Linked DNA regions of Labrenzia sp. PHM005. The protein of the gene in region 1 binds, or shares a complex with, the protein of each later gene. Links are inferred from orthologs where the notes say so. Each region holds a gene or a part of one and is shown on either strand. Other genes may lie near its edges. The genes, in order: scpA and meaB.

Evidence for each region.
Region 2: the proteins of scpA (region 1) and meaB are in contact, whole or in part, in a crystal structure (PDB 8DPB), measured with the Methylorubrum extorquens proteins. The link is inferred for Labrenzia sp. PHM005 from one-to-one orthologs. Residues at the interface, in SOR27001.1 of Methylorubrum extorquens: Glu577, Glu578, Asn579, Asp580, Gly581, Arg582, Arg583, Arg585, His596, Ala604, Ser605, Ala608, Asp609, Gly611, Phe612, Asp613, Val614, Asp615, Ile616, Gly617, Pro618, Leu619, Glu625, Arg628, Gln629, Val631, Glu632, Asn633, Asp634, Glu661; in SOR26638.1 of Methylorubrum extorquens: Arg20, Ala21, Ala24, Arg25, Thr28, Ser32, Arg33, Arg34, His37, Thr98, Gly99, Gly100, Ser101, Ile102, Leu103, Lys106, Thr107, Ala110, Ala113, Ile114, Asp115, Arg116, Ala118, Phe119, Ile120, Arg121, Pro122, Pro124.

What each region holds. Positions count from the first base shown.
Region 1 is NZ_CP041191.1:3,163,156-3,178,827, reverse strand. The notes cover bases 4,058-7,057. They hold scpA (methylmalonyl-CoA mutase), read right to left. Parts: upstream 6,641-7,057; coding sequence 4,475-6,640; downstream 4,058-4,474. Other genes in these bases: FJ695_RS14240 (methylmalonyl-CoA mutase family protein), read right to left, coding at 6,637-7,057; FJ695_RS14250 (hypothetical protein), read left to right, coding at 4,101-4,415. In the rest of the region: FJ695_RS28170 (TRAP transporter small permease subunit), read left to right, coding at 1-44; FJ695_RS14275 (TRAP transporter large permease subunit), read left to right, coding at 48-1,403; FJ695_RS14270 (outer membrane protein), read right to left, coding at 1,482-2,156; FJ695_RS14265 (hypothetical protein), read left to right, coding at 2,547-3,128; FJ695_RS14260 (DUF2975 domain-containing protein), read left to right, coding at 3,149-3,730; FJ695_RS14255 (helix-turn-helix transcriptional regulator), read left to right, coding at 3,755-3,976; more of FJ695_RS14240, read right to left, coding at 7,058-8,472; FJ695_RS28290 (helix-turn-helix transcriptional regulator), read left to right, coding at 9,011-9,712; FJ695_RS14230 (NAD(P)-dependent oxidoreductase), read right to left, coding at 9,849-10,823; FJ695_RS14225 (alpha/beta hydrolase), read left to right, coding at 11,086-11,640; FJ695_RS14220 (DMT family transporter), read right to left, coding at 11,676-12,629; FJ695_RS14215 (LysR family transcriptional regulator), read left to right, coding at 12,742-13,665; FJ695_RS14210 (HpcH/HpaI aldolase/citrate lyase family protein), read right to left, coding at 13,686-14,492; FJ695_RS14205 (DUF1476 domain-containing protein), read right to left, coding at 14,651-14,974; purC (phosphoribosylaminoimidazolesuccinocarboxamide synthase), read left to right, coding at 15,285-15,672. UniProt on the Escherichia coli protein: Catalyzes the interconversion of succinyl-CoA and methylmalonyl-CoA. Could be part of a pathway that converts succinate to propionate.
Region 2 is NZ_CP041191.1:5,252,358-5,267,966, forward strand. What follows is about bases 5,057-7,993. They hold meaB (methylmalonyl Co-A mutase-associated GTPase MeaB), read left to right. Parts: upstream 5,057-5,994; coding sequence 5,995-6,993; downstream 6,994-7,993. Other genes in these bases: FJ695_RS23825 (GlxA family transcriptional regulator), read left to right, coding at 5,057-5,931; FJ695_RS23835 (peptidase C15), read left to right, coding at 7,002-7,610; FJ695_RS23840 (TetR/AcrR family transcriptional regulator), read right to left, coding at 7,573-7,993. Outside these bases: FJ695_RS23795 (cation transporter), read left to right, coding at 1-661; FJ695_RS23800 (dipeptidase), read left to right, coding at 767-2,155; FJ695_RS23805 (TIGR00730 family Rossman fold protein), read left to right, coding at 2,300-2,881; FJ695_RS23810 (hypothetical protein), read right to left, coding at 2,924-3,649; FJ695_RS23815 (DUF1131 family protein), read left to right, coding at 3,847-4,434; FJ695_RS23820 (nuclear transport factor 2 family protein), read right to left, coding at 4,497-4,862; more of FJ695_RS23825, read left to right, coding at 4,993-5,056; more of FJ695_RS23840, read right to left, coding at 7,994-8,205; FJ695_RS23845 (YHS domain-containing (seleno)protein), read left to right, coding at 8,517-8,990; FJ695_RS23850 (hypothetical protein), read right to left, coding at 9,061-9,351; FJ695_RS23855 (hypothetical protein), read right to left, coding at 9,688-9,963; FJ695_RS23860 (hypothetical protein), read right to left, coding at 9,981-10,997; FJ695_RS23865 (TIGR03808 family TAT-translocated repetitive protein), read left to right, coding at 11,235-12,623; FJ695_RS23870 (diguanylate cyclase), read right to left, coding at 12,668-14,230; FJ695_RS23875 (dimethylarginine dimethylaminohydrolase family protein), read right to left, coding at 14,464-15,261; FJ695_RS23880 (GNAT family N-acetyltransferase), read left to right, coding at 15,275-15,609. UniProt on the Escherichia coli protein: Binds and hydrolyzes GTP. Likely functions as a G-protein chaperone that assists AdoCbl cofactor delivery to the methylmalonyl-CoA mutase (MCM) ScpA and reactivation of the enzyme during catalysis.

The DNA.
Region 1 (15,672 bases):
CGAAATTCGCGCGGGATATCCGCGTTCTGGTGCGTGGAGCTTGATCGATGGGACTTGAAATCGGTATCGAGTGGCTCACACTCATCATGTTCGGGTCCTTGCTGGTCCTTCTCATGGCCGGCCTGCCGCTCGCCTTTGTAACGGGCGGTCTGGCTTGTGTTTTTCTATTCGTCCTTGGCGATGAGCGGGCGCTCAACATTGTGCCCTCCCGCATCTTCCCCTTGATGACCAACTACCAGCTCTCGGCCATTCCGCTGTTCATCTTCATGGCGTCGATGCTGGAACGGGCCGGCATCATCAACGACATGTTTGATGTCATCTACAAGGTGCTCGGCGGTGTGCGCGGTGGATTGGCAGCAGCCACCATTATCGCCTCCACTGTGCTTGCGGCCATGGTCGGCGTTATAGGTGCGGCCGTCGTGACCATGGGGATCATCGCCCTGCCTGCCATGTTGAAACGCCACTACGACCCGAAGATCGCCATGGGTTCGATCATGGCCGGGGGGACACTCGGCATTCTGATCCCGCCGTCCATTCTGGCAATCATTTACGCAGTTGTTGCCGAACAATCGGTCGGAGAACTCTTCATTGGCGCTGTCATCCCGGGGCTGCTGCTGTCGGGCATGTATATTCTCTATGTGGTGGTGTCTTGCACGGTCAGCCCGCAGAAAGGTCCTCCGATCCCCGAAGACGAACGCATTCCGTTTCAGGAAAAGGTACGCCTTCTGTCCAACATGTCCGCGCCGATTGCTCTGATCGTGATCGTCCTCGGCGTGATCTTCACCGGTGTCGCAACCCCTGTGGAAGCGGCCGGCATTGGCACCTTCGGCGCCATCATTGTTGCGGCCATTCACCGGAATCTGGATTGGCAAACACTGCGCGAAGCCTCCCTGACCACACTCAAGGCCTCGGCCATGGTGATCTGGATCATGTTTGGCGCGACGATATTTGTCGGGCTTTATGTCCTGGAAGGCGGCCAACAGTTCGTGCAAGGCGCACTGGAAGCGACCGGGCTCGGCCCTTGGGGCATCTTGATCATCATGCAGGTGGTTCTGGTGGTCCTCGGCATGTTCCTAGACTGGGTTGGCATTCTGTTGCTGTGCGTGCCGATTTTTGTGCCGATCATCAAGGCACTTGGTGCTGCCGCCTTTGGGCTCGATAACCCGGACGATCTCGTTCTTTGGTTCGGCGTGCTTTACTTGGTCAACATGCAGATGAGCTTTCTGTCGCCGCCCTTTGGCTATGCGCTCTTTTACCTGCGCGGCGTCGCCCCACCAGACATCCCGATGACTGATATCTTCAAATCGGCCCTGCCCTTCTTGGCGTTGCAAATCGTTGGCCTGGTTCTATGTATGCTGTTTCCAGGCATCATCACTTGGTTGCCGAACCTGGTCTACGGATAGAAGGCAGTCTCCCATACCCCAAAAGAAAGGACGGCACTCGACAAGGAGTACCGCCCTTTTCAAGCCCTATCAATGGATCTAAAAGCCCCGCGAAATGCCGAGCATCAAACGGTGGTTGGCGGCGGTTCGCCTGGCTTCCACACCGTTATACCGATCTTTGCTGTCGGTGATCCCGCTGAGCGAATAGTCAGCGCGCAGCCGCCACTTGTCACGCATTGCAACCTCAAGGCCTGCACCAAAGACTGGAGCGATGTTGACGGAGTTCTTCGTTTGGCCATTGGCCTTCAAACTATGATCTGTGGCCGCCAATCCAAAGCTCAGATACGGCATGAAGTTGTTGATCGGCAAACCGACCCGCGCCTTGGTGCTAACAGCCCATTTCGATCCCGTCTCGATGGTTCCAAGAACCGGATGGTGGCCCTTTTTCCGGTCGCCGATGTAGGTGGCAGCGCCTTCAACACCCAAGATCACACGTGAGACTTCCCAGTTGTAGCCACCAAACACGCCAAATGCGGCATCAAAACGGGAATAGTCTTTCTTTTGACCGCCGGCTTTCACATCCGTGACTGTTTGAGACCCCCCGGCCTCAAAACCGAGATACGGCCCAGCCCAAATGGATCCGGCAGGAGCCATCGGAACAAAATCGTTTCCGCCAGCAACCGGCATGTCAGCGGCCTTAGCACCGCCGACCAGAACAGCCAGGGCTGCGCACAAAACAAAGGGTTTTACCAGCCAGTTCCTAGTGTTTGGCAAGGAATTCCGGAGGCGCCGAAACGGTTTTGGCCACGGCGAACAGCCATAAAAAACGCAACTATTGTGATTGGTAAAGGAACTTACCATGGGAGGTCTCACTTCGGTTATCTCGTCAAACCCGCAACACAACAATCAATAATTATTGTGAAACGATAATTTTAAAAATCACAACGATGATTATTTTGTCAACTGCAATGTTTTGAATTTGCGTTTTTTCTCGAAATGCTCTAGAGGCTTCCCTCGTTAATGGGCAGCAGTCACCCGCGAGCCAACATCTCCTTTGGCGGATGAACGCTCGCTGAACACACCGGCCCGATGGTTCTCGGGTCGCGGAAGCAACTGATTTATTGAGATGTATTGGCCTTTAACAAAATAGGGCCGGAGGAAATCATGACAGAGATGGAATGGTCCGAACGCGAAAAACGACTGACCCGCATCAGGCGGGTGTCTGCGTTCATGAAATGGGTTGTGAGCGGAATTCTGCTCTTGATCTTGATTTTCGGGCTGATCGTGATAGTCGGGATTTCTCTGCCGAACGAACTGATGATCGCGCCGGATGAGACCATCGATTTCGCTGATATCGAACGCCCGCTGGCCGAGATCCCCCAAATTCAGCGCTTCGGATTGTCAATCGTGTCCGGCATTGCGTTTGTGCTTTTGATGTTGGCTGGCTGGAACATTCGCCAGGTTTTCAAGCGGTTCCAAAGCATGGAATTTTTCTCGCCCCAAACCCTTTCAAGTGTCATTTCCTTCGGCGTATGGCTCATCGCTTTTGCAACTTTTGACCTGATCAGCGATCCCGTTGGCTCGGTGCTTTTGACCTATGATTTCCCTCCCGGAGAAAGGTCAATCGAAGTGACCCTCGATGGGGGAGAGCTGTTCTTTTTTGTTTTAGGGGCATTGATGTTGCTATTCGGCTGGATCTTACGGGAAGCAGCACTCATCGCCGATGAAAACCGCCAATTCATCTGATCTGAACCGGGGGATAGAAAATGGCCGACGTATCCGTCTGTGAACAAAGCAAACGCCTGAAACGCATTCGTATCGTTGCGAGACTGGTCAAGTGGGTCGCAACCCTATCCCTTTTTGCCACCTTCACGGTTGGGATCGGCCTGACTTTTGTATTCCTTTTCCCGGAGGGACCTGCGTGGAGCGTTGAAGAAACAATCTGGATTGGCGACGGCGAAAGAGCATTGAGCTCAATTCCGTTCCCGCAGCGGTCCATTTTGGCCGTCCTTCTGGTGGTCAACCTTGCCCTCGTCGTTGGAATCATATGGGCCTTACGCTCTGTCTGCAGGCATTTTGAAACTGGGGACTACTTTTCCCCTCAGGCTTTGGAAAATGTCTTTTCGCTTGGCGCATGGATGATTTCGTTTGCGGTTTTTGATATTGCCAGTGACCCGGTCGGCATCATGGTCGCGACACTTGATTATCCGGAAGTGAAGAGAGTCATTGACGTTTCCCTCGATGGCGGCGAAGTTTTCACAATGATTCTAGGGGCGCTTATGTTGTTGTTTGGATGGATTTTTCGCGAGGCGGCCCTGCTCGCGGAAGAAAACCGGCAAATCGTCTAGCATCAACGCATCAGGGTCTCGAATATGCCGATCATTATCGAACTGGATGTGATGCTTGCCCGCCGGAAGATGCGGTCGAAGGAGCTTGCCGAACGTATTGGAATTACCGAACAGAATGTATCCTTGCTCAAATCAGGCAAGGTGAAGGGTGTGCGCTTCGAAACGCTCGAAAAGATCTGTGAAGTTCTGGACTGCCAACCAGGCGATATTCTGATTTACCAGCCATCCGAAAGCAATGAAGGCTGATCAAGAGTCAATTTTAATCAATTCATTCGAAACTTTGAAACATGCATGAAATGCCATCGTAATTTTTACACACTACACATGCTCCAGCATTCCTGTGCAAAGGTCTTTCTGGAGCCCCCTTATTATGTATGCGGCATCATTCTTGGATTACGACGCCGACCGTTTGGCGCCAGCGACCCGCACACGTCTCCGGCATGGGCGTCTGATGACCGTCGATAAAACCGACATTTGCGACTGCACGCTTTATGACCTCAAAAACGGCGGTGTGGGCATTGTTATTCCAGATGCCGACACGGATTTGCCCGCAACGCTCTATGTTGCGGACACCAAACAGGTCACTGTCAGCCTTGCCAAAGTCCGCTGGCGGTCCGGTGCGAATTTGAGCATTGCCTATCTGGAAAAACCGGTCCGCTTAAGTCTGCGGCAAGCAGGCCCATAAAAGAAAAACCGGCAACGGTTTCCCGCAGCCGGCTACCAATTCCATCGAATTTCTATTGTTTATTCCGCCGCTTGGGCTGGTCCGTAACCAAGCTGCGTATTCAGCTTTTCAATCAACCCGACAGCTGCTTCCGCAATTACGGTTCCTGGTGGGAAGATGGCTGCGGCTCCGGACTTATAGAGCTCATCATAATCCTGCGGCGGCACGACGCCGCCCACTACAATCATGATGTCTTCCCGGCCCTCATCGGCGAGCGCTTTTTTGAGGGCTGGAACCAAGGTCAGGTGGCCGGCTGCCAGCGACGACACGCCAACGACATGAACGTCGTTTTCCACGGCCTGACGGGCCGCCTCTTCCGGTGTCTGGAACAGCGGGCCGATATCAACGTCAAAACCAAGATCGGCAAAGGCAGAAGCAATCACTTTCTGGCCGCGGTCATGACCATCCTGGCCCATCTTGGCCACCAAGATTCGTGGACGGCGGCCGTCATTGTCTTCAAAGCCTTCAACGAGGCCTTGAACCTTTTCCATGGTGCCGGACATGGTACCAGCCTCCCGCTTGTAAACACCGGAAATCGACTTGATCTCCGCCTTGTGGCGGTCAAAGACCTTTTCCATCGCAAAGGAGATTTCGCCGACCGTTGCCTTGGCACGAGCCGCCTTGACGGAAAGATCGAGCAAATTGCCGTCGCCGGTTTCAGCGCATTTGGTGAGCGCATCGAGAGCTGCCTGCGTGTCCGCTTCGTTGCGCTCCTCGCGCAAGCGTTTCAACTTGTCGATCTGAGCCGCGCGCACCGTCGCGTTGTCGACCTTTAGAACGTCGATCGCCTTTTCGCTCTCCGGCTTATACTTGTTGACGCCAACCACCGTCTGCGCCCCGCTGTCGATGCGGGCCTGGGTCTTTGCCGCCGCTTCCTCGATGCGAAGTTTCGGAATGCCTTTTTCAATGGCCTTGGCCATACCGCCAAGTTCTTCCACTTCACGGATGTGGGCCATGGCTTTCTCCGCAAGATCTGCGGTGAGCTTTTCGACATAGTAAGACCCGCCCCAGGGATCAATCACCTGGGTGGTGCCGCTTTCCTGCTGCAGGAACAGCTGGGTGTTCCTTGCGATGCGCGCGGAGAAGTCTGTCGGCAGCGCCAGGGCCTCATCCAGCGCGTTGGTGTGCAGCGACTGGGTGTGCCCCTGTGTGGCCGCCATGGCTTCCACACACGTGCGGATGACATTGTTAAAGACGTCCTGAGCCGTGAGCGACCAGCCGGAAGTCTGGGAGTGTGTTCTAAGGGACAGAGACTTCGGGTTCTTCGGCTGGAAGTTTTCTTCCATCAAGGTCGCCCAAATCAGGCGCGCGGCCCGCAGCTTGGCAACTTCCATGAAGAAGTTCATGCCAATCGCCCAGAAGAACGACAAGCGTGGCGCGAATTGGTCAATGTCCATGCCCGCCGCGACACCAGCGCGCGCGTATTCAATGCCGTCGGCAATGGTGTAGGCAAGTTCCAGATCCGCGGTCGCCCCGGCTTCCTGCATGTGATAGCCGGATATCGAGATCGAATTGAACCGCGGCATGTTCTGCGAGGTGTAAGCGAAAATATCCGAGATGATCTTCATCGAAGACTTCGGCGGATAGATATAGGTGTTGCGAACCATGAACTCCTTCAGAATGTCATTCTGAATGGTTCCCGACAGATCCTTCTGGGCTACGCCCTGCTCTTCCGCGGCCACGATATAAAGCGCCAGCACCGGCAACACAGCGCCGTTCATGGTCATGGAGACGCTCATCTTGTCCAGCGGAATGCCGGAAAAGAGTGTACGCATGTCATAGATGGAATCGATGGCCACACCGGCCATACCGACGTCACCGGAAACGCGCGGGTGATCGCTGTCATAGCCCCGGTGCGTGGCAAGGTCGAATGCGACCGAAAGGCCTTTCTGACCGGCTGCAAGGTTACGGCGGTAAAAAGCGTTGGAGTCCTCGGCCGTTGAGAAACCCGCATATTGACGGACCGTCCAGGGCTGCTGGACATACATGGTCGGGTAAGGTCCGCGCATGAACGGCGGTAGGCCCGGCCAAGTGCCAATGTGCTTCAGGTCAGCAACATCGTCCGCACCATAAACCGGGGCAACATCGATTCCTTCCGGCGTTGTCCAATTGGCTTCATCTCCCGCGTTGGCGGCCTCTAGGGCATCGTCAAACGGAATGTTTGAATAATTTGGAACCTTGCTCATGCCCGGCCCTCCTGATCACTTGCCGCCTCTACGTTGGCCAGCCCCAGTTGGCCGTGCGCATCCCGCAGAAGCTCCAATATATCACAGCCGGCATATACGAATGTGCCAACACCGGCCGCCCGGTAGGCTTCTTCCTGGCCGCCCGGTTTTCCGGCAAGATAAAGATGGTTTGCACCGGCAGCGGTCAACGCCTTAGCAACAGCTTCGGCCTCTGCCTCATAGACAGCATCTGATGAAACGATACAAGCCAATGCCGCGCCGCTGTCCTTGAACGCGGCGGCCATCTCCTCAACAGAGCCATAAACAGCTGCCTCTGTGGTTTTCAAACCACCGGCTGCAAAGGCATTGGCGATCCACGTTGCCCGCGCCGTGAACTGAGCTAGAGACCCAAGGCTTGCCAGGAAGATGGACGGCGCAGCGCCTGTCGCATTCTCATGAGCATCCGCAGCATTGCGAAGAGCTTCAAAGGGCTCTGCATAGCGCCACCCACCATCCGTATCCACTGCAGCAGAAAGAACCGACACCGGCTCCTCGCCTAAATCCGGGAATTCGCTGACACCGGTCACCGGACGTTTTCGACGGGCTATGTCTTTTTCCAGCTTTGCTTTTGTCTCTGATATCCGCTGATCAACCAGGCCGTTTTGCGTTGCTGCGGCCAGACCGCCAGCTGCTTCGATTTCCTGAAAGAGCGTCCAAGCTGCTGCGCAAAGCTGTTCTGTCCGTGCTTCAATGGCCCCGGACCCGGCAGCAGGATCCATGACTTTGGCCAAGTTGCTTTCTTCCAAAAGCATCGCTTGAGTGTTGCGGGCAAGTCGCCGGGCAAAGGCATCCGGCACCCCAACGGCAAAGGTATGCGGTAGAACACAAACGCCATCTGCCCCGCCAATCCCGGCCGCAAAGGACGCAACCGTGTTGCGCAAGAGGTTCACCCATGGATCCCGGCGGGTCAGCATACGCCGCGAAGTTGTCATATGAAGGTTCGCCGGTCTTTGTGGCAAACCTGCACCTTTAAGAACGGAAGCCCACAACTTACGCATCGCCCGCGCTTTAGCGATGGTGCCGAACTGATCGGCATCCGCAACCAGGGTCAGGGAAATCCGGTCGGTCCAAGTTTCTGGATCTAGGTCCGTGGTTTCCAGTGAGCGGAGATGGGCAACTGCGGAGGCGAGAACCAACGCCAGCTCTTGCGCCTGGCTCGCGCCAGCATTGTGCCAGACTTGCCCGTCAGCAGTCAGAAACCGGGCCAGACTGCCTGCGGAAATACATTTAGCGGCGGTCTCCTTGACAGCGGCGGAAACGTCGCCAGTGCCTTTATCCACATTCGGATCATGCGACACGGTTACATGAACGTTTGCCGGATCGAGCTTCTCAGCTTTGAGGTAATCAAAAAACAAGCTCAAAACTTGAAAAGATTGCGCACCTGCATCCAGCCGCGTTTCGATCAAGTCCGGCTGAACACCTTTATAAAGCGCAGCAAAGTCATCTGCGCTGCTAACCCGGATGCCGCGGCCAGCTGCGGTACCCGTGCCATCCACAACAAGATCAAGGCCGCTGGCACCACCAGTTAGGTCTTCAAGAATTTGAGCATTCGCTTCGGTCAGATCTGCCAAATCGATCCGCTGCGAAACAATCCAATCGCCGCGTTGCGGGCGTAAGGATCGGGCTGAAACGTCTGTTCTATTTGAATAAAGTGGGGCGATCGCCAGACCGTCGTCTGTTTTCGACGTGAGTTTTTCTCGCGCTGCTCCTTTCAGAGCCTTGTCGACAGCAGACCACCAGGCCTCTTCGTCAGCAGCAAAAAAACTCTCAGGTCCAGAAAAACTAAGTGCCATGGATACAGTCTCCCTTGCTCGCTCTTTTAGTCTGCGCGGAAAGGCGAAAGCAACTCAGCACAAAGGGTAAGCCAGCGTTTGGTCGCACGCCTTACGCAAGCATTGTTATTTTCATCAAGCATCAAGACCGACAGGCACGTCGATTCCCTGACATTATTAATTAGACGTTAATTGGCTGTATTATTGGTAAATTTAACAATATACATAAAATGAAAATACAACCTTACCTTACTCCCCTTTCGGTAAACACACCCTATTACCTGGGGGAAAAGCAAACAAATTGGCACAAAAAGTCAACTAAGGGCATTTTACCTATTGGTACGTTCATCAATTGTATTGTAGCTTGAAGTTGCTGACGCATGGGAAGTTCTGCCCACGGAAGAACAACAAACGATCCCATAAATAAATGTGCAGCAAGTCGGGTTTGGCTGGGGTGACTGAATACCACACCAAACGCGAATTAACCCATCAAGGATTGCCTGCAGCGAACCTGTGGCAGTCCCAAAATACGGCATAAATGCCGTGAAGGATGTGCACAATGCTTGATCAAACCGAATTGAAGAACAAACTGAGAGCTATCTCAGAAGCAAATGCCGCTCACCATGTCCTAGATATTCTGGAGTCCAATCTCCGCCGCATGGGGGCAACGCATATTCTGATTACCGGTTTGCCAATGCCAAATCGTCCGATCGACAATTTGGTCCAGCGCTTCCGGTGGCCTGATCAACGCAATGACGGAATTGAAAGCACGTCGTTGTCTGCAAACGACAGCGCATTGATGCTGGGCCTTGGATCAAACCGGGCACGGATCTGGACAATCACAGCTGGTGACATGGAGCATTCCGATCTCATGGCATCTGCTGGTGAAGGCAGTCAGATTGTTGTGGTGCCGGTAACTGAACTTTATCCGTTCCAGGCTTTTGTCTTTGCAAGCGGCCCGTCGCTTCAAGTCAGCAAATATGATCTTGCCAATCTGGAAGCTCTTTCTGCCTCTGCATTCTCCCGCCTGCGTGAACTTGGTGTCGTGTCCGGGCAACGCCCGGGAGCTTTGTCGACCCGCGAACGCAAGGTTCTAGAGTTGACTGCATATGGCAAAACTGCTGGTGAAATTGCAGACGTTCTGGATATCTCCCAAAGGACTGTCCACGCGCACCTGCAGAATGCCAGCGTCAAGCTGAACGCCTCGAACAAGACGCACACGGTTGTCGAGGCCCTGCGGTACGGTCAGATTAACGTTTGACCATAGGCACCGGTATTCGCAAGGTGTCTGCCTAGGGCGCCTTGCCGTTCTACATACCCCGCCCGTTTGAGGCGGGGTTCTTTTTTGGCTAAATAGACACCTCCATCCGACTTGACGGAGTGCACAAATGTTCCGATCAGGCAAACCCGCCGGAAATCAATGAAGTTTTGCTCCATTCCTCAAGGGCACTGTCCAGATCGGTCTCGAAGGTATAACCGGACGCGGCCAACTTGGCCGGTACAATGTTGGTGGAGACGACCAGCTTCTGGATCCGGGCTCGATTGATCCCATTCTTAAAGCCCAGCGCATTCAGAACTTCAAACGGCAGGCTGGCAAGCTTCATCAGCGGAAGTGGAACAACACCTTTCGGCTGGGAAAGCCCCCCAATGCGCCCAAAGCTCTGGCAAATCTCTTCGATTGTGTAAGCATCCGGATAACAGAAGTTATAGAGCGACTGGCCTTCGTCTTGCTCCAGCATGAATTTCATGGTGCGGATCAATTCACCGACATAACCACATGCCTTAATTGTGTCTTTGCGGCCTGGATAAAGAAAGAACCCCTTCTTTAAAGCACCCGCCAATCGGGTAAAATTGCCCTTTTCTCCTGCACCGAAGACGACGGCAGGACGGACGATCACCAACTTGCGGTCTGTGCCCTCCTGCTGCCAGCTCTGCTGGATTTGTTCGGCAAGAAGTTTTGACCAGCCGTAGGCCGATTGTGGCGCGGGCACCGTCGTTTCTTCTTTAGGTGCCTCGTCCGGGCCATAAACGGCTATCGAACTGGTAAAGATGACTTTTTTCGTCTGTTTTGCCCTTGCAAATTCGCAAATATGCGTGGCACCGGCAATGTTGGTCTCATAATACTCGTGCGTCTCATGACCCGGTGTACGGTGCACGGCCGCCAAATTGTAGATTTCATCGGGAGATTGGCACAAATCTGCAGATAACGGCTGGCGAACGTCGGCAATCTTATAATCGACACCGTCTATCGGATCTGCCGGTGAAACCAGATCAACACACACCAGCTCATCATATTGGCCGGACCCTTTCAGAGCACGAAGCAAGTGAGACCCGATAAATCCCACTCCCCCGAAAACAACAGCCCCTGTCATGGTCTTTCCTCATCCCGAAATTCAACAGGGTAAAAAGGCACGAAAGAGCTGAATAAATTACTCACACTGGAAAACAAACTCGACGAAGTTGCCGCAATCTCAAGTGAATGTGATCTGAATACCTCGTTTCCTCGACTGGACTACAGGTAAAGAAGTTAAACGTTACATACCCGAATGCCAGCCAGCGTTTCGGCTGGACCTTATGCCCGAAGTGTGATTACACGCAGCAAAAATTGGCAGCCACGCGCTTGAGGACCCTATTTTGAAAATCTCGGAAACCGATATCCTGCTCATCCCGGGTTACGGCAAAACCTTGCCCGGACATTGGCTTTTGCGTTGGCAAGACAAGATGGCTACCGCACGCGTGGTCAAACAAAACGAGCTCCACCAGCCCACAAAAAAGGCATGGCTCGAAACTCTGGTCAAGGACGTCGAGGCTTGCAAACGTCCGGTCGTCCTCGTTGCCCATTCCCTGGGCTGCATTCTGGTTGCCCACGCAGCACATGCGCTTAAGGGAAAAATCCAGGGAGCCTATCTTGTCGCACCATCAGATTGGGACCGCGAAGGCCTCGTGAAAGAATTCGATGGCGGTGACTTCAAGCCGATCCCGGCCCATCCGCTGCCGTTCCCAGCCCATGTGGTCGCCAGCCGGAACGATCCTTACTGCGATTACGAGCGCGCTCAAGGTTTCGCCAAAACCTGGGGCACGACCTTCCAGGACGCAGGTGAAGCCGGTCATATCAATCTGGAGAGTGGACATGGCCCTTGGCCGGAAGGTCTGATGTCGTTTGCCCACTTTATGAAAAAGCTCGGATAATCCTGCTCTATCGCGAATTTTAGGTCCTCCGGTAATCAACCGGCGGACTTGTTCAATTTGTTTGTAATCCTGAGCGATCCATTCCCGATTGCTACCCCCAAAAAAAGCAACAGGACTGAGATCGCAAACAGGATTGAGATTTCTTCGCCGAACACCAGTGCGCCAGCCGCCACACCTGACAGGATTACAAAATAACCAACCTGGCTGAATCCGACGCCGTCTGTGTGCCGGTAGAGCTCAAATGTCAGAATGTAACTGAGTGCCGTAATCACCATTAAGCCAGTCACATGTGGCCACAACTCCACAATCACTGGCATCGATTGCTGGAATTCATCCAGCCCCAGAACAAAGGGGGCCAGCAGGATAACTTGAGAGATCAGTGTTCCGGCCGCCAGAACGGTAGGCTCTCCTCCTGCCGGGTAGGCTTTGTCCCGAAAGACATTGGTCACCGCCAGAAACACCGGCACCAATCCGAGCAACAACAACGACGTGCCGGAGATCATGCTGGTTTTGATGCCGGAAACCGTAGCCAGAAGAACGCCTGACAGGCCGATCAACAAACCCACAATTCTGTAAAGCGGCAGAAGCCGCCGCTCATAGGCCGATGCAGCCAGAAACGTAAACAACGGCGACACGGTCACTGCCATGGTGAACAGTCCCGCCGGAACTTCCTGTAACGCCATATATCCCAGCACTTGGGGAATACTGATCCCAAGCAGGCCGCCTATGAGGTAGTAACGCAAATGCGCGGAGCTCATCTGACCTTTGAGCTGGTTCGGACCGCGCACCAGAACCACGCCAAACAATAGCACCGCGGCTCCGGACACCTGCCAAAAGAACAGGGCAAACGGCGATGCTCCTTGAAGCACAACAAATTTGGCGAGAGCGAAGTTACCGCCAACGATCCCGCCAACCAGGATCGTGAGCGCCATGGCAAATCCTCTGCGGTTGGCTCGATGCGGCGATGGTGCGGCGCTGATGGTTGTCATGGAGAGGTATCCCGATTGAAAACGAAATGCGTGTCTCTCCTCAGATATTTCCTGCAGACAAACGCAACAATACAGGCTACTTGAAACTTATTGTTGCACCAGGATCAACAAAATGGATCGCTATATCGATGCCGAAGTGTTTGCTGCAGTCGCTGAGGCTGGCAGTTTCTCAAAGGCCGCTGTTGTACTCGGGCTTTCAAAATCGGCAATCAGCCGCCGGATCAGCGGCCTTGAAGCCCGCCTGTCCGTCCGTCTCATGGAGCGCACCACCCGGCACCTGCGCTTAACGGAGGCCGGTCAGCAATATCTGGCAAAAGTCAGCCCCGCCCTTGCTCAGATAGAAGAAGCCGAAACAATTGCCGAGCGCCACAGTTCTGTGGTTCGCGGGCATTTGAAGGTTCTGGTTCCAATGGCGTTCGGCCGGTTGCATGTGGCAAAGCATTTGCCGGACCTGTTTAAGCTCTATCCGGAGCTGACCATCGATCTCATCCTGGATGACCGGAAGGTCAATCCGCACGACCTTGGCTGCGATCTTGCCTTTCAGGCCGGGGATTTACCTGATTCAAGCCTGATCTGCCGCAAACTGGCGCCACTTTCAGGAATGATCTGCGCAGCGCCGGACTACCTGGAAAGCCATCCAGATATAATAGTACCGGCCGATCTCCTGGACCATAACTGCCTGCTCTATTCTTATTCAGACAATCGGGACAAATGGTACTTTAAATCGGAGCTCGGAAGCGAGGAAATCGCAGTTTCAGGCAACTACCAGATCAACAATGGTGAAGCGATATGCGAGGCGGCCGCCCTTGGGCTCGGCGTTGCCCGCGTGGCCACCTTCGTGGCAGCGCCTTACCTTGCCAATGGCACACTGGTTCAAGTCCTGAAAGGATATGAAATGCCGGAAAAAGCGGTCTACGCGGTCCACAGCAGCCGGACCCTAACACCCAAGAAAGTCCTGGTTTTTATTAACTTTTTTGCAGAACTCTACGGCCCCGGACGCCCCTATTGGGAGGCAGCCCTTACCGGCAATTCATGACTTGGCAAAAGGGACACGGCCTAGTAGCCAGCTGGTTGCCCAGATATTCGAGCTGAAATGGCTTCGACCTCTTTCAATGCAGATCGTGCGGCCTGATCAAACAGCATGATATCGGCGCCGTGTGTCATTAAGCGGTACCCCTGAGCGATGGCTTCTTCGACTTTGGGCGCCCCAAGGCAAAATATGCCGGCAATCTTTCCAGCCGCCTGCGCCTTTGAAGCAATTTCACCACATACGCGGGTGGTTTCATCACCATTCGGATCGAGTTTGTCCCCATTTGACAGGGTCAGGGAGAGATCACTCGGCCCAACAAAGATGCCATCAAGTCCCGGCACAGACAGAATATCGTCTAAAGCGTCAACAGCTTCCCGCGTCTCGATCATTGCAAGTGCAAGTGTCTGGGTATTTGCTTCCTTCAAGTATTCGCCCGAAGACTGATTGCTCAACGACACCGCCCGGAACGGCCCCCAGCTGCGCTCCCCCACAGGCGGATATTTTACTGCCCCGACAAAGGCTTCCGCATCTTTCCTGGAGTTGATCATCGGCGCGATCACACACTCTGCCCCGACATCCGCCAGACGGCTTGCCAGTGCATTGTCGCCCACTGGAATGCGGGCGATCCGGTGCGCCCCGCCGAGAGCCAATGCCGAAAAGCCATCGCACGCCGATTGAAAATCATGCATGCCGTGCTGCAAATCGAGTGTCACCGCTTCATAGCCGCCGCGGGCAAGCAGCTCCGCGATAATTGGAGCGGCAAGCATGGACCATCCGGTAATGACCGGTTGTCCTGACCGTAGTTTGTCGGCAAGCACAACATTCTCAGACACAGGTGACCTCCTCAAAAATCAATGGCATCAAATCGGCAAGCGCATCCCACTGCAAGACGTATTCATGGCCGAAGTGTTCGCATCGGCTGCTAAAACAAAAACGCTCGCCGGATCCGGCGAGCGTTTAATGTGTTTTTCAATGGCACGCTGCCTGCGGATCAGCCTTCTTCCTGGAGCTGGTCCACGGCCGTTGCCATCAATTCGTCCATGGTCCGGCGAATCTGATGGTCGGATTGATCAATGTTGTTCGCATCGAAGTCTTCACGGATTTTGCGGAAGACATCTTCGTCACCCGGCTCTTCGAAGTCGGCGCGGACAACTTCCTTGGCATATTCTTCTGCCTTGTCGCCTTCATGTCCCAACAGCTCTGCAGCCCACAGCCCCAGCAGCTTGTTGCGCCGTGCGGTCGCTTTGAACCGCAGCTCCTCGTCATGCGCGAATTTGCTTTCAAATCCCTGCTCGCGCTTGTCGAATGTGCTCATGCTTTTACGTCTCCTGAACTGCGCTGCACATCCCCTATATGGGGATCATTTGGCTCCTTCAATATCCCCCAGCGGGACGCAAATCAACGCACTAGCGTCACCGATTGGCCAAAAGCATGACATTCCCCTAAAAAACACGCAAAACATAAGATTGTGCTTTTGGCTTGGTTCGGGTAAGTTCCGCGCCGCAATCGAGGAATTGCTGCCTTTTGACCGACTGCCGGTCGAAGCTTAATTTCCTGGCAGAACGAGACATATAGGCGCAGGTCTCCATCGTAAGGTTTCTCTCAAAAACGAGACGGAAAAGCCCATGAACCGCCGCCGGCGCATTTATGAAGGTAAAGCGAAGATTCTTTATGAAGGTCCTGAACCGGGAACTCTGGTTCAGCACTTCAAGGACGACGCGACCGCCTTCAACAATAAGAAACACGAGATTGTTGACGGCAAGGGCGTGCTCAACAACCGTATTTCCGAATACATCTTCAACCATCTGAACGCGATCGGGATCCCGACTCATTTCATCCGCCGGATGAACATGCGGGAACAGCTGATCCGCGAAGTGGAAATCATTCCGCTGGAAGTTGTTGTGCGCAATGTGGCCGCAGGTTCCATCGCCAAACGGCTCGGCCTGGAAGAAGGTACGCAGCTGCCCCGCTCCATTATCGAGTTCTACTATAAGAACGACGAACTCGACGATC
Region 2 (15,609 bases), 2.1 Mb from region 1 along the record:
CGGATTCGTTTCCGGATCGAAAATCTGGACGTTCTTTACGGGCGGCGATATCCCGCAATTGGTGTTTGGCCCGATCGTCATCTACTCGGTGGTGATCGTTTCGATTTGCATTGGTCTGGCGTTCAACTACCACCGAGCGTACCGGAAAACCGGCAAACGCAGCGCCGTCCTGAAAACCGAAACCCGGGCTGCACTGATCGATGGCGCCTTGAGCGTTGGAACCGGGGCAGCTCTTTTGTCTCTGCCGTTTTTGCAAGACACACCGCTCGACCCTTATGTGCCCATCGGGGATGCGGTGATCGTGGTCATTCTGGTCCTGGTGATCGTTTGGCAACCGCTGTCGGCTTTCCGGGGAACACTTGCAGATCTTGCCGGCGTCAGCGCGCCAGGCACCACATACGCCAAAGTGTCACGAACCGCCCGGGACCTTGCCAAGGAACATGGTTACAAACTCCATCGCGCAGCCGTTATTCAGGCCGGGCGCATGCATTTTGCCGCCATCTATCTGGATCCACTCAAGCCCATCGAAGCTGAAGAAATCGACCAGTTCAAAGAGAAGGTTGCCGCCCGCCTGGTAGACCTGGTTGGCCCAACACGTGTGGAGGTTATCGTGACGGCGCAAAACGGCCTTTCTTTTGCCGCAGGGGAAACCACAAATTGAGTAAAACACATTGCGCTCCAGCACGTCTTGTGGCCTGTTAGCGCCTTCTTGAGGCCGAAATTCTGTTCGGCCTTTGCATCTAATTTCTCAGATTAAGGAAACGTCATGAGTTCCATCGACAAGGTATTGGCTCGTATTGATGCCGATCTGGATAACAGCCTTGATCGCCTGTTCGAACTTCTCAAAATCAAGTCGATTTCGACCGATCCGGAATTCAAGGCACCGTGCCGCGAGGCCGCCGAGTGGCTAGCGAAGGAATTGACGGACATCGGCATCGAAGCCTCCGTCCGCGAAACGGATGGCCACCCGATGGTGGTCGGCCACCGCAAGTCCGGTAAACCTGGCCCGCACGTTCTTTTTTATGGCCACTATGACGTACAGCCTGTCGATCCTCTGAATTTATGGAACCGGGATCCGTTCGACCCGGCTATTGAGACGAAAGAGGACGGCACCAAGATCATCGTTGCCCGCGGCGCGGCAGACGACAAAGGCCAACTGATGACCTTCGTCGAAGCGGCGCGCGCGTTCATTACAGAAACCGGCGACCTGCCTGTCGACGTTTCGATCCTATTCGAAGGCGAAGAGGAATCCGGTTCGCCGTCGCTGCACCCCTTCCTGGAAGCTCACAAGGACGAGCTGTCCTGCGACATGGCGCTGGTTTGCGATACCGGCCAATGGGATGCGGAAACGCCAGCTATCTCCGTAATGCTGCGCGGCATGGTCGGCGATGAAATCATCGTCAAGGCGGCCAGCCGCGACCTGCATTCCGGCTCATATGGCGGGTCAGCTCAGAACCCGAACCATATCGTTGCCAACATTATTGCAGGACTGCACGATGAAAATGGCAGGATCACCCTCCCTGGCTTTTATGACGGCGTGATCGACATGCCGGAAGAGGTCACCGCCATGTGGGACAAGCTCGGCTTCGACGTTGAGGAGTTTCTTGGCGAAGTCGGTTTGAAATATCCGCGTGGCGAGAATGACCGCACGCCGCTGGAACACCTTTGGACCCGCCCGACCTGTGAAGTCAACGGCATGTGGGGCGGCTATCAAGGCGCAGGCTCGAAAACGGTCATCCCGTCAGAGGCGCATGCCAAATTCACCTTCCGTCTTGTTGGCGATCAGGATCCGGACAAGGTCCAGCAGGCCTTCCGTGCCTACGTGCGCTCCAAAATTCCTGCCGATTGCTCGGTCGAGTTTATTGCCAAGGACGGTAGCCCGGCCCTTAGGCTCGACTTCACAATGCCGGTTCTTGAAAAGGGCCAAAAAGCCCTCAAGGACGAATGGGGCAAAGAGGCTGCGCTCACCGGCATGGGCGGCTCCATTCCGATCGTCGGCGACTTCAAGCGCATGCTCGGGATGGATTCCCTTTTGATCGGTTTCGGCCTGGAAGACGATCAGATCCACTCGCCGAACGAGAAGTACAATTTGACCAGCTTCCATAAAGGTATCCGGTCCTGGGCACGGGTTCTGGATGAGCTGGCCAAGGATTGATTGTCAACGACCATCTGACAAACACTGATCAGCCAATAGGGTCTTGGCCGGTTTCGTTCCGGCCAACCACCCGCTTTTCAATCTTCTTGGTCCATGGCCATGTTTTGACCTGTTCAGCTAAACTTGTTTGATTTGGAGCCTGATATGAAATCAATTTGCGTATTCTGCGGGTCCAGTTATGGCGCGCAAGAGGACTACAGCGATGCGGCCAAATCGACCGGGACTGCAATCGCGGAACAAGGCATGCGGCTGGTTTACGGCGGCGCCCGGGTCGGCCTGATGGGTACTGTTGCTGACGCAGCTCTTGCAGCTGGCGGCGAAGTGATCGGCGTATTGCCAAACTCTTTGAAAGAAAAGGAAATCGAACACCAAGGGCTGACCGAATTGCATCTCGTGGGGTCTATGCACGAACGCAAGGCCATGATGGCCGATCTGTCAGACGGCTTTATTGCCCTGCCAGGCGGTGTCGGTACATTGGAAGAAATATTTGAAGTCTGGACCTGGGGTCAGCTCGGCTATCACGAAAAGCCCTGCGGCTTTCTCAATATTGCTGGCTATTACGACCACCTGATCGCGTTTTTGGACCACCAGGTACAGGAAGGCTTCACCAAAAATGTCATGCGTGACATGGCTCAGATTGCCGAAACTCCTGAAGACCTTCTGAGCCTCTTCAAAGCATATGCTCCGCCGTCCACCCCGAAGTGGATCAAAAAAGACGAGACTTAAGTCAGATCTCGGGATCCGGCTTTGATAGCGCGTCGACCTGACTTATCCGTTTAACACTGTATGGATTGCCTCGGAAAGGTCGGCCAGGGTCTTGTCGATCAAACGCGCATCCGCTTCAGTGGGATCGCTGTCCTTTCCGATGATCTTATCGAGTGCATCATAAAAAGCGCCATCAGCCTTGGAGATCAGGGCATCCTCAGCTGCCGTTAATTCGCGGCCAGCAAGCCCCTCTTCCAGGTCTTCAAACAAGGCGTCCAATTCATCCATGGATTCATCGAAGAATTCGCCCTGCTGCTCGCTCAAGTCCGCTCCAAAGACATCGTCAAAAGCATCGAAAAACGCATCTTCGGCCTCTCCAAGACGATCAAGGAATTCTTCTGCGGCTTCACCGTTGAGCGGCCTGCCGGCAAAATCATTAAAAAGAGCCTCAATCTCTTTAGCGAACAACTCGCCGGCAGCTAGGATGGATACTTGTTCCTCGAAATCGAGATCATCTCCCAGCGCAAAATCAACGGCTTCACTGATGTCCTCGACAACGCCTGTCAACTCCCGGCTCAAGCCGGACGCAAGCGTGTCAGACCCGGTGAGGGATCCTGTCGAGGCAGCTGCCAAAAACGCTCTTGCTTCTTCCGATATGGAAATGGAGACAGCATCACCAAAGTTGGAGGCGCTTTTCGTATCAGGAACATTTTGGGCCGGCCTATCTGCGGCTAGTGCCTGGGAAATTGCACTGACGTGAGATGAAGATCCAATACTGTCAATCGCCATGGTTACTCGGCCTTGCCCTAAAAGATTGAGGAGGACTGTCGCCGATCGTGGTTAACAGGGTGTTAAGAATGATTAATGCCGAAGATGTTGAGAGCCTGTTAAAACTGCTAATCAGGTGCTTTTCGTTCAGGCGTGTGAATGCTAAGACCCTTCTGTCGAAATTAACAATCCTTACCGGTTGGCGGAGTTTCTGTTTCATGCGTTTGCCGCTTCTCGCGTGTCTAGCCCTTGCAGCTGCCTTAAGCACAGCCTGTTCCCCAACTGCAGACATAGATGCGCCAGTTAGCGCAGTTCGCACGTCGAACGTCACGCTCCTGCAGATCACTGAAGACCACGTCGGCGGCATCACCAAGGAAACGGCCTACGCCCCGAAGGCGATCGAAGCCTCGCTGCCTGGCTTCACCACCGAAGGCATTCAAACTGCCGTTGAAAACAAGACCGAATGGGCGCTAGCTGCCTTCAACACCGATGGGTTTCAAGTCTTGCAGGTGTTCAAAGGTCAGAATGGCAAAGTCCGCACAGTTCATGGTGTCACCCACCACCTTCAAGGCCCGAACGGCGAGCGCATCGGTATGACCTTTGCCGAAATTGGAAGTGCCCGGGCCGATTGCCGGGTGGGTAAAAATCTCTGGCGCGGTATGGCGATTTGCCGTTCTACCGGACACCCAAACGTGGAACTGGTCTATGCCATTCCCGGCTACACCGGCCCTTATCATGAGCTTCCGCCCGCGCAGGACCTCTTCGATGCGCAGCTGCAGCGCATTTTGTGGACACCGAAGACCTGATCAAGAGTGCCATCATCTGGTTTCAGATGGACTGGCACGAACCGCACCAGTCCGCTCCAAAATTAGGTGGCTACTTCGAACTCATCTTCTGTCAACAGCGCGGCCCCATCCGGCTGCAAAACCCAGAGTTCGTTGGTGATGACACCATGCGCCTTATTCATGCGCCAGCGCGACTTAAGGTGCACGGATTGATCATCGACCACGGTCAACTCCGGATCAAGATATTCAACATCCGAAAATCCGTCAGAGATGATTTTCTCCCAGAATTTCTGAATTTCCTTGCGGCCCCGGAATTCACCAAACGGCGTTACCTTCATGACTGCCTCGGGGCTGTAGAAATCAGCGCAGCCTTTGGCATCCCCGCGGTTGAAGGTTTCCTGCCAAGCCCTGCTGGCCGTCTGAGCGGCGGTGAGTGCGGCGTTCGACATCTAAGTTTCCTTCCATCTTGGACCGACGGCCAAATCGCGACCGCCGGACTGTTCCGATGGCGAAACCCTATTCGTCATACAGGCTGAAGGGAGGTGGCGCTATTGTCATATAATATGCATATACTGACAAATGAGCCAACCGCACCATATTCAACTAATTTCATTGGGTGAAGCACGTGCTTCAGTCCTTCACGGCCTGCTTGAGCTGTTTGAAACGGCCAGCTCTAAAGCCGAGGTGATCGGTCAAACTGGTCTGAGTGTTGATTACGATAGCGGGATGCGAACCGCCAAGGTCCTCTCCTGCAATCCTAAACCTGATGCTATTGTGGTTTTGCCCTCCAACGCGACCGGACAAGAGGATGAACAAGCGATCCTGGACGCTTTGGTTCACGCCCATAAAAGCGGAACGCTGATCGGGTCCATCTGTTTGGGGGCTTTTGATCTGGCGCGTAGCGGTTTGTTGGATGGCCGGCGGGCAACCACCCATTGGAACGAAGCCGACCGCTTCGCCAGCCAGTTTCCAAAGGTCTGCCTCGACAGCAATCAAATCCTAATTGATGATGGTGACTTGGTAACAGCTGGCGGCATGATGGCTTGGACGGATCTGGGCCTCAATCTCGTGAACCGGTTCTTAGGGCCTTCGATTATGCTGGAAACGGCCCGGATGCTGCTGACAGACCCGGGCGGCCGCGAACAGCGATTTTATGCGGTCTTTCATGCCAATCTAAAACACAAAGACCCGGCGATCCTTTCCGTTCAGCACGACATTCACGCTGCTCCGGAAAAACGATGGACTGTGCCGGAGATGGCCAGCCGCGCCCGTTTGGGAGACCGGACCTTCTTACGCCGTTTCAAATCCGCCACCGGCGAGACGCCGGTCCGCTATGTCCTGTTGATCCGGATTGCCCGAGCACGGGAGCGGCTTGAAACCAGCGTAACTCCGGTTTCTGAAATTGCTTGGGATCTTGGATATGCTGACGTGAATGCGTTCCGAAAGGTGTTTTGGGACTTGGTCGGATTAACCCCATCAGATTACCGCAGGCGGTTCTCACCGCGCTCATCCGGTTGATAAGCCCCTCGTCCTAACGTTGTTGGTGACCTTTTCTGATTCTTGGCTTAAAGCGGGAAGATCATGACCCAACGGACCGCTCCCCTCGACCCAAAACATCTCGCTGAACAGCTTAAGGCCGGCAATCGGGCGGCCCTTGCACGCGCCATTACGCTCGTTGAATCGAAAAAACCGGATCACCGCAAAATCGCACGCGAGCTGGTCCAAGAAGTTTTACCCCTGACTGGTAAGGCCTTGCGTATCGGGATCACTGGTGTGCCCGGCGCCGGCAAGTCGACCACCATAGATACTTTCGGGTCCAACTTGACCGCAGCAGGTCATAAGGTTGCAGTGCTTGCGGTTGACCCCTCCTCGACCCGCACTGGCGGTTCAATCCTAGGCGACAAGACGCGAATGGCGCGGTTGGCCGTTGATCGCAACGCCTTTATTCGTCCGTCTCCGTCAGCAGGCACCCTTGGTGGGGTTGCTGCCAAGACCCGCGAAACCATGCTGCTGTGTGAGGCCGCTGGGTTCGATGTCATCCTTGTCGAAACCGTTGGTATTGGCCAGTCGGAAACGACCGTTGCCGACATGGTCGACTTCTTTCTGGTCTTGATGCTGCCGGGAGCTGGCGATGAGCTGCAGGGCATCAAAAAAGGTGTCCTGGAAATCGCAGATATGATCGCCGTCAACAAAGCCGACGGGGAAGGCGCAATCCGCGCCCGGGCCGCAGCCAGCGAATACCGGGCCGCGCTTCATATCCTTGCTCCCAAAACCCCCACATGGACACCGCCGGTTATCACCATCTCCGGACTAGCCAATGAAGGCCTGGACCACATGTGGGACCAGGTCACGGTCTACCGCGAGCGCATGACAGCCAGTGGTGAGTGGCAAAAGAGACGCGCAGATCAGCAGGTCTCCTGGATGTGGGACACCTTGCAACAACGCTTGATGGACTCACTCAAAACCAACGAAAAAACAGCAGAACGTTTAAAAACACTGGAAATTGATGTTCGCAATGGTACAACCGCTGTTTCCGTAGCCGTTGACGAACTATCCGGTCTGATGGGCCTTACTGACTAAAGACTTTTATGAACAATAGCCAAAAAACCATTCTTGTGACTGGCTTCATGCCGTTCCCCGGAGCCCCCGTCAATCCGACACAAATGTTGATCAAACGCCTGCCGAAACGGCTTGGCCAGCATCAGCACGGTGTTGGATATCGTTTTGATGTTCTACCAACCACTTGGGAAGCACGGAAAACTGTCACCGATGCTTTGCGCAGGGAGGTGCAACCCGATGCCATCGTGCATTTTGGTGTGGATGGCACCCGACAGGACATCAACATCGAAAGCCGCGCTGTAAACCAGGCCATTCGTGTCCGGCTCGACAGCACCGGAAAGTCCCCAGACAACCCAGAACTCGATCCGGCTGGAGAACGCGCGCGATCTGCAACTTTGCCTGCCGCTCCGCTAGCTGTGGCAGCCCGGTTGTCTGGCGCCCGGGCAAAGGTGTCTGTGAACGCCGGAACATACCTATGTAATGCGACCCTTTGGGATTCGATAGGATCGGGTATTCCAAGCATATTCGTACACGTTCCGCCCTTGCCGCGTACGAAATGGGATCCACGGCCTTCCTTTGCCGTTTTGGAAAATTCAGCCGTCAGCCTTTTGCAGGATCTTGCCCGGCGTTTGCGGTAACGGCGGTGTCGATCAATTGTTCTGCCTGAGAAACGCAATCCCGAGCCATGCGTGCTGCAAGGCCGGCGCGGCCGAGAACCCGCATGCCAAAATAGAGCGCCAACAGGCCCCGGGCTGTTTCTTCAGTCCAATTGTCTGGAGCCTGGCTGAGGCCTGAACCATAACTGTCCTGCAAGGCGTTACGGAATGCGGTTTCCAATCGCAAGGTCATGGCTTGCAGCCGCTGTTCGATCTCACCGCCCTGCGCAGCCTTGTCGGCCATGGCGTTGCATAAGAAACAGCCGAGGCGGTCGCCATCGTTTTCCGCAACTTGGGCGATCTTATTGAAGAGATTCAGGATCCGCTCGCGGCCACTGCCGTTTTCCGGGTTCCCCAAAAACGCCACAGTCGCACCGACTTCCTGTTTGTCGTAACGCTCAAGCGTGGACAGATAAACGGCATGTTTATCCTTGAAGGCCTTATAGAACGACCCCCGGGTGATTTTCATGGTTTTCAAAAGGCGCGCGAGCGAAGCCTCTTCATACCCAAGATCCCAGAACAGACCCATTGCCCGCTCCAGCGCCCTATCCGTTTCAAATTCCCTTGGTCGTGCCATGGTCTTGGTCAATCACTCCATATGCCTTTGCCAAGATTGGTTTTCTTAAGACAGTTTGCAAGTCTTCAGACCGTTTCGTGTGCGCAGTCCAGCGCTGACACTCCCATCCAGTAGGGTCCAAAAAGGCACGCTCTCAAGGTCTCACAAAACGCTCACCCCTTCGTGTTTTGCAGATGAACAGCCCACTCCCCATTTCCTCATCACCAGGCAGGGTTGGTGAATTTGCGTCTAATTAGGAACTGATCGGTTCCTTACTTGCAGATCTTAACTTCGGCCTTGGCCAACACGAATATCCTTGGAGTTCAAAAACTATGTTTGCAAATCTGATCCGCGGTTCCGTTGCCGCTTTGGTTGTCGTCTCCGGCCTCGTTTCCAGCGCATTTGCTGCCGGCGTTGATGTCAATGCGACCGTGACTGGCCTTGCTCTTCGCGGCGTCGATCCGGTGTCTTACTTCACCAAAGGCGCTCCGGAAGATGGCGATTTCACCATCACTGCGGTCCATAATGGTGCGACCTACCGCTTTGCGTCTGAAGAAAACAAAGACCTGTTCGAGCAGAATCCTGAAAAATATCTCCCGGCGTACGGCGGTTTCTGCGCCTTCGGCACAGCCATGGGTGTGAAGGTTGATGGCGACCCGGATCTTTGGAAGATCGTTGACGGCAAACTCTACCTGAACCTGTCTGAGAGCATCCAGGAACGTTGGAACAAAGACATTGCCGGCAACATTGCAACTGCCGACGACAAGTGGACCGAAATCGAAAACGTCGATCCGTCTGAACTGTAAGATTTACACGACAAAACATTGTCGAAGGGCGGAGATGGGGTCATCTCCGCCTTTTGGCCTTTGGCTCAAGCTATCGGCTCTGAACGGCTTCCACAGAGTTCAACTCGCCTTGATGCTCATGCATAAAATGCCGAAGTGCCATGAACAATTCCTTGGCATGATCCTTATCATCCCGCTCCAAAGCCGACCGAATATCGTCCTCGATCATCTGCACGATACTTTTCGCCCCTTCGGGCTGCTCAAGAAGATAAGCTCCGAGTGCAGTCGCTGCGATTTCTGAGATGTGCTCATGTTCCGCCAAGGCCAGGATTTCCGCTTCGTCCAGGCCAGACATATCGATGCAGTCTTGAATGCTGATCATACCGGATCCTCCACCCGCAAGGGTTTGAGGCTATCAATCCGCACCCAATGCGTCAAAACCGCATATGACAGCTTATAGCTTGTGGATTTGCATGACGAAGCTCGGCAAAAAGGCTCAATTATTTTCTTAAAAATACTAAGTTTCGACAACACGTATATTGAATGTATTTTTTTAGGCCTCAGATACTGATACATTCGAAGCGATGTTTTTGCGCAAGATCGTAGCCGCCATACTTTTTGAGATTAATTACTTGACAGAAACCCCGATTTTCTATGAGTTATCTTGCCGTTACTGCCTATCAAAAAAATTGAACTATTATTGACGCTAACAGGTTTCTCATCCAGGTTGACATGGTTCATCAGACCGCTCAGCACTTCGTGCGGCGGCAAATGCATTGGCATCTGCCGGGACCTGAGAGCGAAGAAAACGCTTCAATTCAGTAATTGTACGGCCTTCTAAAACGGCAAATATTTCTTGTTTTTCAACAAATTCACGCAACTCATCGAGTCGGTTTGTGGCGGCAAATTCCGAGACGACATCAACAATCAGCGTTCCTTTTACGCGTCGTTTGCCTTCACCATTTTCGGTCCCATCATTTGAAAGACTTGCCATAGTACACCGCCTTTATCCTAGAATTGAAATCCATCAGCTAAACGGGAGGGAATACAAGGAACTACGAGATTACTATTGGTATCATTTCTCACTCTTTGACACTCCAACTCTAACCTTGCAAGTTCCCGTGCCCTTGCGTTCTGTGCTGACGCCGATAGCGGATTTCCTCGTAAATCAACTTCTTTCGACAAAACGAAAGTAAGCGCTAACTTGTGTTTGTCGATCCGCAATGAACTTTGTTTTAGTTTAGCTTCTGTGAGCCGAATGTGCTCGGTCAATGGGCTAAGTGTTAACGACCCACCCAATTCCCCAGAGAACGCAGTTGTAAACTCCATTGTGTCATTCCAAACAGAGTCACCCTCTTTTGCCTTTAAGTTGCCAAACTCGTATAAATTAACAAATTGCCCAAAGGAGTTACTTAGATTTAGTGATCCGGATATCGGATAAGCAAAATTGACTCCGCTCGAATTATTAGAGCATATTTCTTTTTTTCTATTGTCTTTATTTAAAAATCTAACCAGGTTTTCATTATTGTCTATGACGACAAAATTCCGAACATTATTTCGTTTTTTGTCCGCCTTACCACCTACAGATGCTGAAAATGCACCGTTTGTGAAAAGTTTCCCAAATGACAACCCTCCATCCAGAATATTCTGCTCGGTCATATCAAAAGTAAATTCATACCCAATATAACCGTGATCATAACGATTTAATATATCTTGCAGATCCTTAGAAAACCCGGAGCGCATTCTTTGGTCAAACCCAGCAAATAACTCAGGATTTTCTTTTAATTCCCGAGCTAATTTTGACTGCCCGAACTTATCCATCGCACCAATGACGTAAGATCTTAGGGTGTCTCTCATTTCGCAGCGGATATGTTGAACAATTTGGTAAGTGGACACACCAGTTACATTCTCCGGCGTAGGTTGAATAGAACATGCAGTAATAATCGACAGATTTACTGCGCCGACAATGCACAAAACAATGTTAAACTTAAATTTTTTGTATGGCCTAGCCCCTATCTGCCAATTCATCTTCCAGCCACCCCGATTGAAAACAAATGAAGAGCAATCTCTGGTAGGTAAGCATGCGTTAACAAAAGCAGTCAAGACATTTACCGATACGCTTTGAAGAACCAACATTATTAGACCGGGCCAAGACAACCGATCATCCCGTCATATCGACAAAAGTTAAATCACTTTGCCCGTCCGGCACGGCACTTGCTCCGTTGCTTTCCAAGACAGTCCGTATTTCCGTTTTGGAGCAATTTCGTGCCAAAAACCGCCAGAAACACACGTTTTCCCGCAGCGATCTCACGGCGGGCGTTCCTAGCCGGGACAGGTCTGTGCCTTTCTGGGACAGCGGCGATGGCGTCCATGAAGGTGGCGGACCTGCGCGGCTCTATAGATTCCGCTGATCTGGGGCTTTTGCCGAATGCAGCCGATGACCAAACCGCGCAGTTTCAAAACGCAGTCAACCGCGCAGTTGAACGCGGCCGTGCCTTGTTCTTACCTGCAGGCACCTATCCGGTCGCCAATCTCCGCCTGCCGTCAGGCACCTTGATCGTTGGTGTTCCCGGACGGACCCGCCTTGTCTATCAGGGCGGCGGCGGCCAGCTCATTCGCGCAGAAGGAGTCAGCAACATTGGCCTGACAGGATTGACTTTTGATGGTGCCAACCGCTCCATTGGCGATTTCACCGACGGTCTGTTGCATTTTGTCGGTGTGCGGAACCTTTCCATCGATCAATGTGAAGTGGCCGGCTCGACCAAATCGGGCCTGCTACTCGATCGCTGTTCCGGCCGGATTGAAAACTCCAGAATATCCGGAGCAACGGAGGCAGGCATTCGCTCCAACGAGGCAACAGGCCTCGCTATTACCGGCAACACGGTTTCAGATTGCGCCAATGGCGGCATCTGGGTTCACCGGTGGCGCGACGGCGAAGATGGTACAATTGTTTCCGGCAACCGGGTCGAGCGGATCGGTGCACGTTTCGGCGGCACTGGCCAGTTCGGTAACGGCATTAATGTGTTCCGCGCAGGCGGTGTCGTGGTGTCTAACAATCGGGTCGCCGATTGTGCCTTTTCTGCGATCCGTTCCAACGCTGGTTCAAACATTCAGATCATTGGCAACTCCTGTCACCGGTCCGGAGAAACTGCGATCTACAGCGAATTCGGTTTCCAAGGCGCAGTGATCGCCAACAATATTGCAGATGGCGGAACCATCGGTATTTCGATCGCCAATTTCTCCGACGGCGGCCGGCTGGCAATTTGCTCCGGCAACCTCATCCGCAACATCAAGGACACCGGCCCCTACCCTCCGGAAGTTGCCGGTTTCGGAATTGGTATCGCTGCCGAAGCAGACACAACCCTCACCGGAAACATCATTGAAGGCGCGCCAAAATTCGGACTGATGCTGGGATGGGGACCCTATATGCGCAATGTCATCGCGTCCCAGAACGTGCTGCGGAACTGCAAAACCGGGATTGCGGTCAGCGTGGCTGATGGTGCCGGTCCGGCAGTGATCACCAACAACATCGTCCAAGGCGCAACACGTGGCTCAATCAACGGGTTCCGCTGGCTGGAACGGGCGACCGGTGAACTGAACGGCTCATCGGAATTTGCCAATCTTACGGTCCACAGCAACCAGATTTCCAGCTGACTGAGAGCTCTTGACGCATCGCAGATGTTTCTGGTGTTTTATCCCTATTGTGAAACACCAGTTTCGATCTGCTTCTGCTTCTTCTGTTCTTCCAAAGTGTTCGGCGCCTGTCCCATCGACGGATCGTAAACGACGCTGCAGTTCCGCCCATTTGTCTTAGCCTGATAGAGCGCAAGGTCGGCCCGGCGCAGTGCAGTCGACAAAGTACGGTCAGTCATCAGGATCGAACTAATCCCAAAGCTGGCGGAATAGTGCAGGTTGTGACGAGATACAGACCGTTCCAGAAAAGCAAGCCGAAGTTTTTCCGCGACTTCGAAAGCGTCAGCCTCGATGGTTTCCGGCAACAATAGCCCAAATTCCTCACCGCCAATCCGGCCAAACAAATCGTAATTTCGAAGGTGTTTCATGGTCACTCGGGCACAATCTCTCAAGACCTGGTCGCCAACCGAGTGGCCATAAGTGTCGTTGACTAATTTGAAGAGATCGAGATCGAACATGATTACGCAGGCATCTTCGCCATTGCGCGTCGCACGATTAAGCTCTTCGTTGCCACGTTGCAGGAAAATACGCCTGTTAGGTGCTCCGGTCAGGGTATCTGTGGATGCCAGCCGTTCTGCTTCCCGTTTGGCACACTCCAGTTCAGCAGTCCGTTCCCGAACTTTGACGTCCAATGTGTCCCGTGCCTCCTCCAGGCGCTGAACATGAAGTCTAACTTGTTCCCGGCTGGCATGCAGCATAAGCAGCAACACACCGATCACACCTATCATGAGCTGCGCGTTGATCAACGCCGTGTTGAGTTCGACTTCTCGAAGCGGCCCGTATCCCAGGGCTGTAGGAACAATAATCCCAGCAGCCAGATAAAAAACTACGATAGAATTGTAGAGGCCACTTAGTCTGAGTGCTGCCCATAATAACAAAGCAATGGTTGCGACCAACTCAAAACTCAAGACCAAGCCAGCTATCCCTCCCCAGAACGCTGCGAACCCAGCTGTGCTAACAAGCGCGAAATTGGCAATCGCCTCGAAAGTGGGAAAACCACCTCCTTTGAATTTTTCCTTGCGCAGGATTGCAATTGCCAGAGGAGCGATTGTCAGCACGCCCAGCGCATCGCCGGTAAACCAGGTCGCAAAAACATACCCATAGCTGGCCACTGGTATGATGCCGGCGAACACCAATCCGGAGGCCCCGAAGAATGCACTCACAGCAGATCCACCAGCAACACCGATAGCCAGAAACGCCGATGCTGCCGAAACGCTCTGAAACAATTTGAAGGGTCGAAAATGCTTGTGCAGGAGAGCCGCTGCGCCGACGGAGGCTAGAGCATCGCCGATGCCATTTGGAATGCCGGCCAACAGGGATTGCATCATGCTAAGTGCGGAGCTGGGGTCGAAATACGCCCAGACATTACCCAAGTAAGCACCTAGAAAAACGCCCGGCCAAATACCCGGTCCTCGAACAAGGGCCCAGGCAAGCATCAGGCCGGAGGGGATCCATACCGGTGTAACATTCCCCGGCGGGATGGCGAGGGTTTGGCCAAGTCTGGCTGTCAGGATATAAGTCACCGCCACCAGGGTGACTTCAACAACTCTTGTCCTGTCGATCGGCAATCATGTATCTCCTTGAGGATCTCACCCCAGGGGTCGAACACCAATTTGTTCCCTTCTCTAAATCAGTATTTGCAATTCATGCCCGCTGCGCATCCGTGGCACTACTTAGAAATACACCTATAGGTTTATTTTCACAAAAAACAAAGTAGCTTACAGTTGCACCTACAAAAGGGTACACATCACTTAAACAATCCGCCTCGTCAATCCTGACAAGGCGGCTGTGATAAAGTTAGCTATTTCGCGAATCTTAAGGACAGGCAGGACAGCCCGCCGTCAACCTTGCGTGCCTCATGGGTTGGCAAGACGACGGTTTTGAAACCGGCTGCTTCGATCGCCGCAAGAGTTTTTGGATAGCCTTCCGGAACAAGAACGACATCGTTCACCCTTATGACATTGGCTGCGTAATCTTCGCCGTCCGGAACGACGACAGTTTTCCGGTCACCGAAGAACCCGCTCTTGGCCATCACCTCGGTTGCCAGAATGACTCCTTCACCCAAGGTGGAACAGGCCGTCTTGAAGTGAAGCACGCCCTCAGGGGTCTCGCAGACTTCGGCGTTGTAGCCCCACTCGCCCAGAAGTTTTGCAAACGCTTCAGCGCCTTCGCGGTTTGTCCGGGCAGACAGACCGATCAGGATGACATCATCCAGCATCAGGATATCGCCGCCGTCGACATAGCCAGTCCCCGGCAGTTCCACGACTTTTTCGAACCGCGCATCGAGCGCTGCTCGGATTTCCTTGCCCTCACCTTCCCGGCTGGCAGTGCCCGGGCGCAATTGGATCGCACCTTCCGGCAAACAAAACGCCGGATCTTCGACAAAACAGCTGTCCGGATAAGTTTCCAGCTGCGGCAGAACGTCAACGGTCAGGCCGGCCTCTTGTAACGCCTTCACGTAAAGCTCATGTTCAGCTCGGAATGCTGCACCACTGGGATCGCCGGTATCGACCGCACGGATACCGTCGGCCACGCTGTCGGCGGGCATGCGGGTGATGGCATGAGTGAAACGATAAGACAGTCCAGCGCGTGCCGGCATTTTTGGAACTCCAATGAAAACCACAAGCGATAAACCAGCCATTCGCCGCGCCAATTTGCAAGATGCAAATGCTATCAAACAGTGCATTGACCGCGCCTATTCACCGGTAAAAGAGCGCTTGAACGATCTTCCAGATGTTTCCGCAGGGGTAGAAAAGGAGATTTCTGAGAAGGTCGTGTTTGTTGCTGAGAACAACACCTCCCTCGCCGGCTGTGTGATACTCGCGCTTCAGGGCAACCATGCACATCTGGTCAATATCGCGGTTGACCCTGAGTATCATGGGCGCGGGATCGCGCGCCTGCTGATCCACACCGCCGAAGAACTTGCCCGCCGAGATGGAGCAAGCGA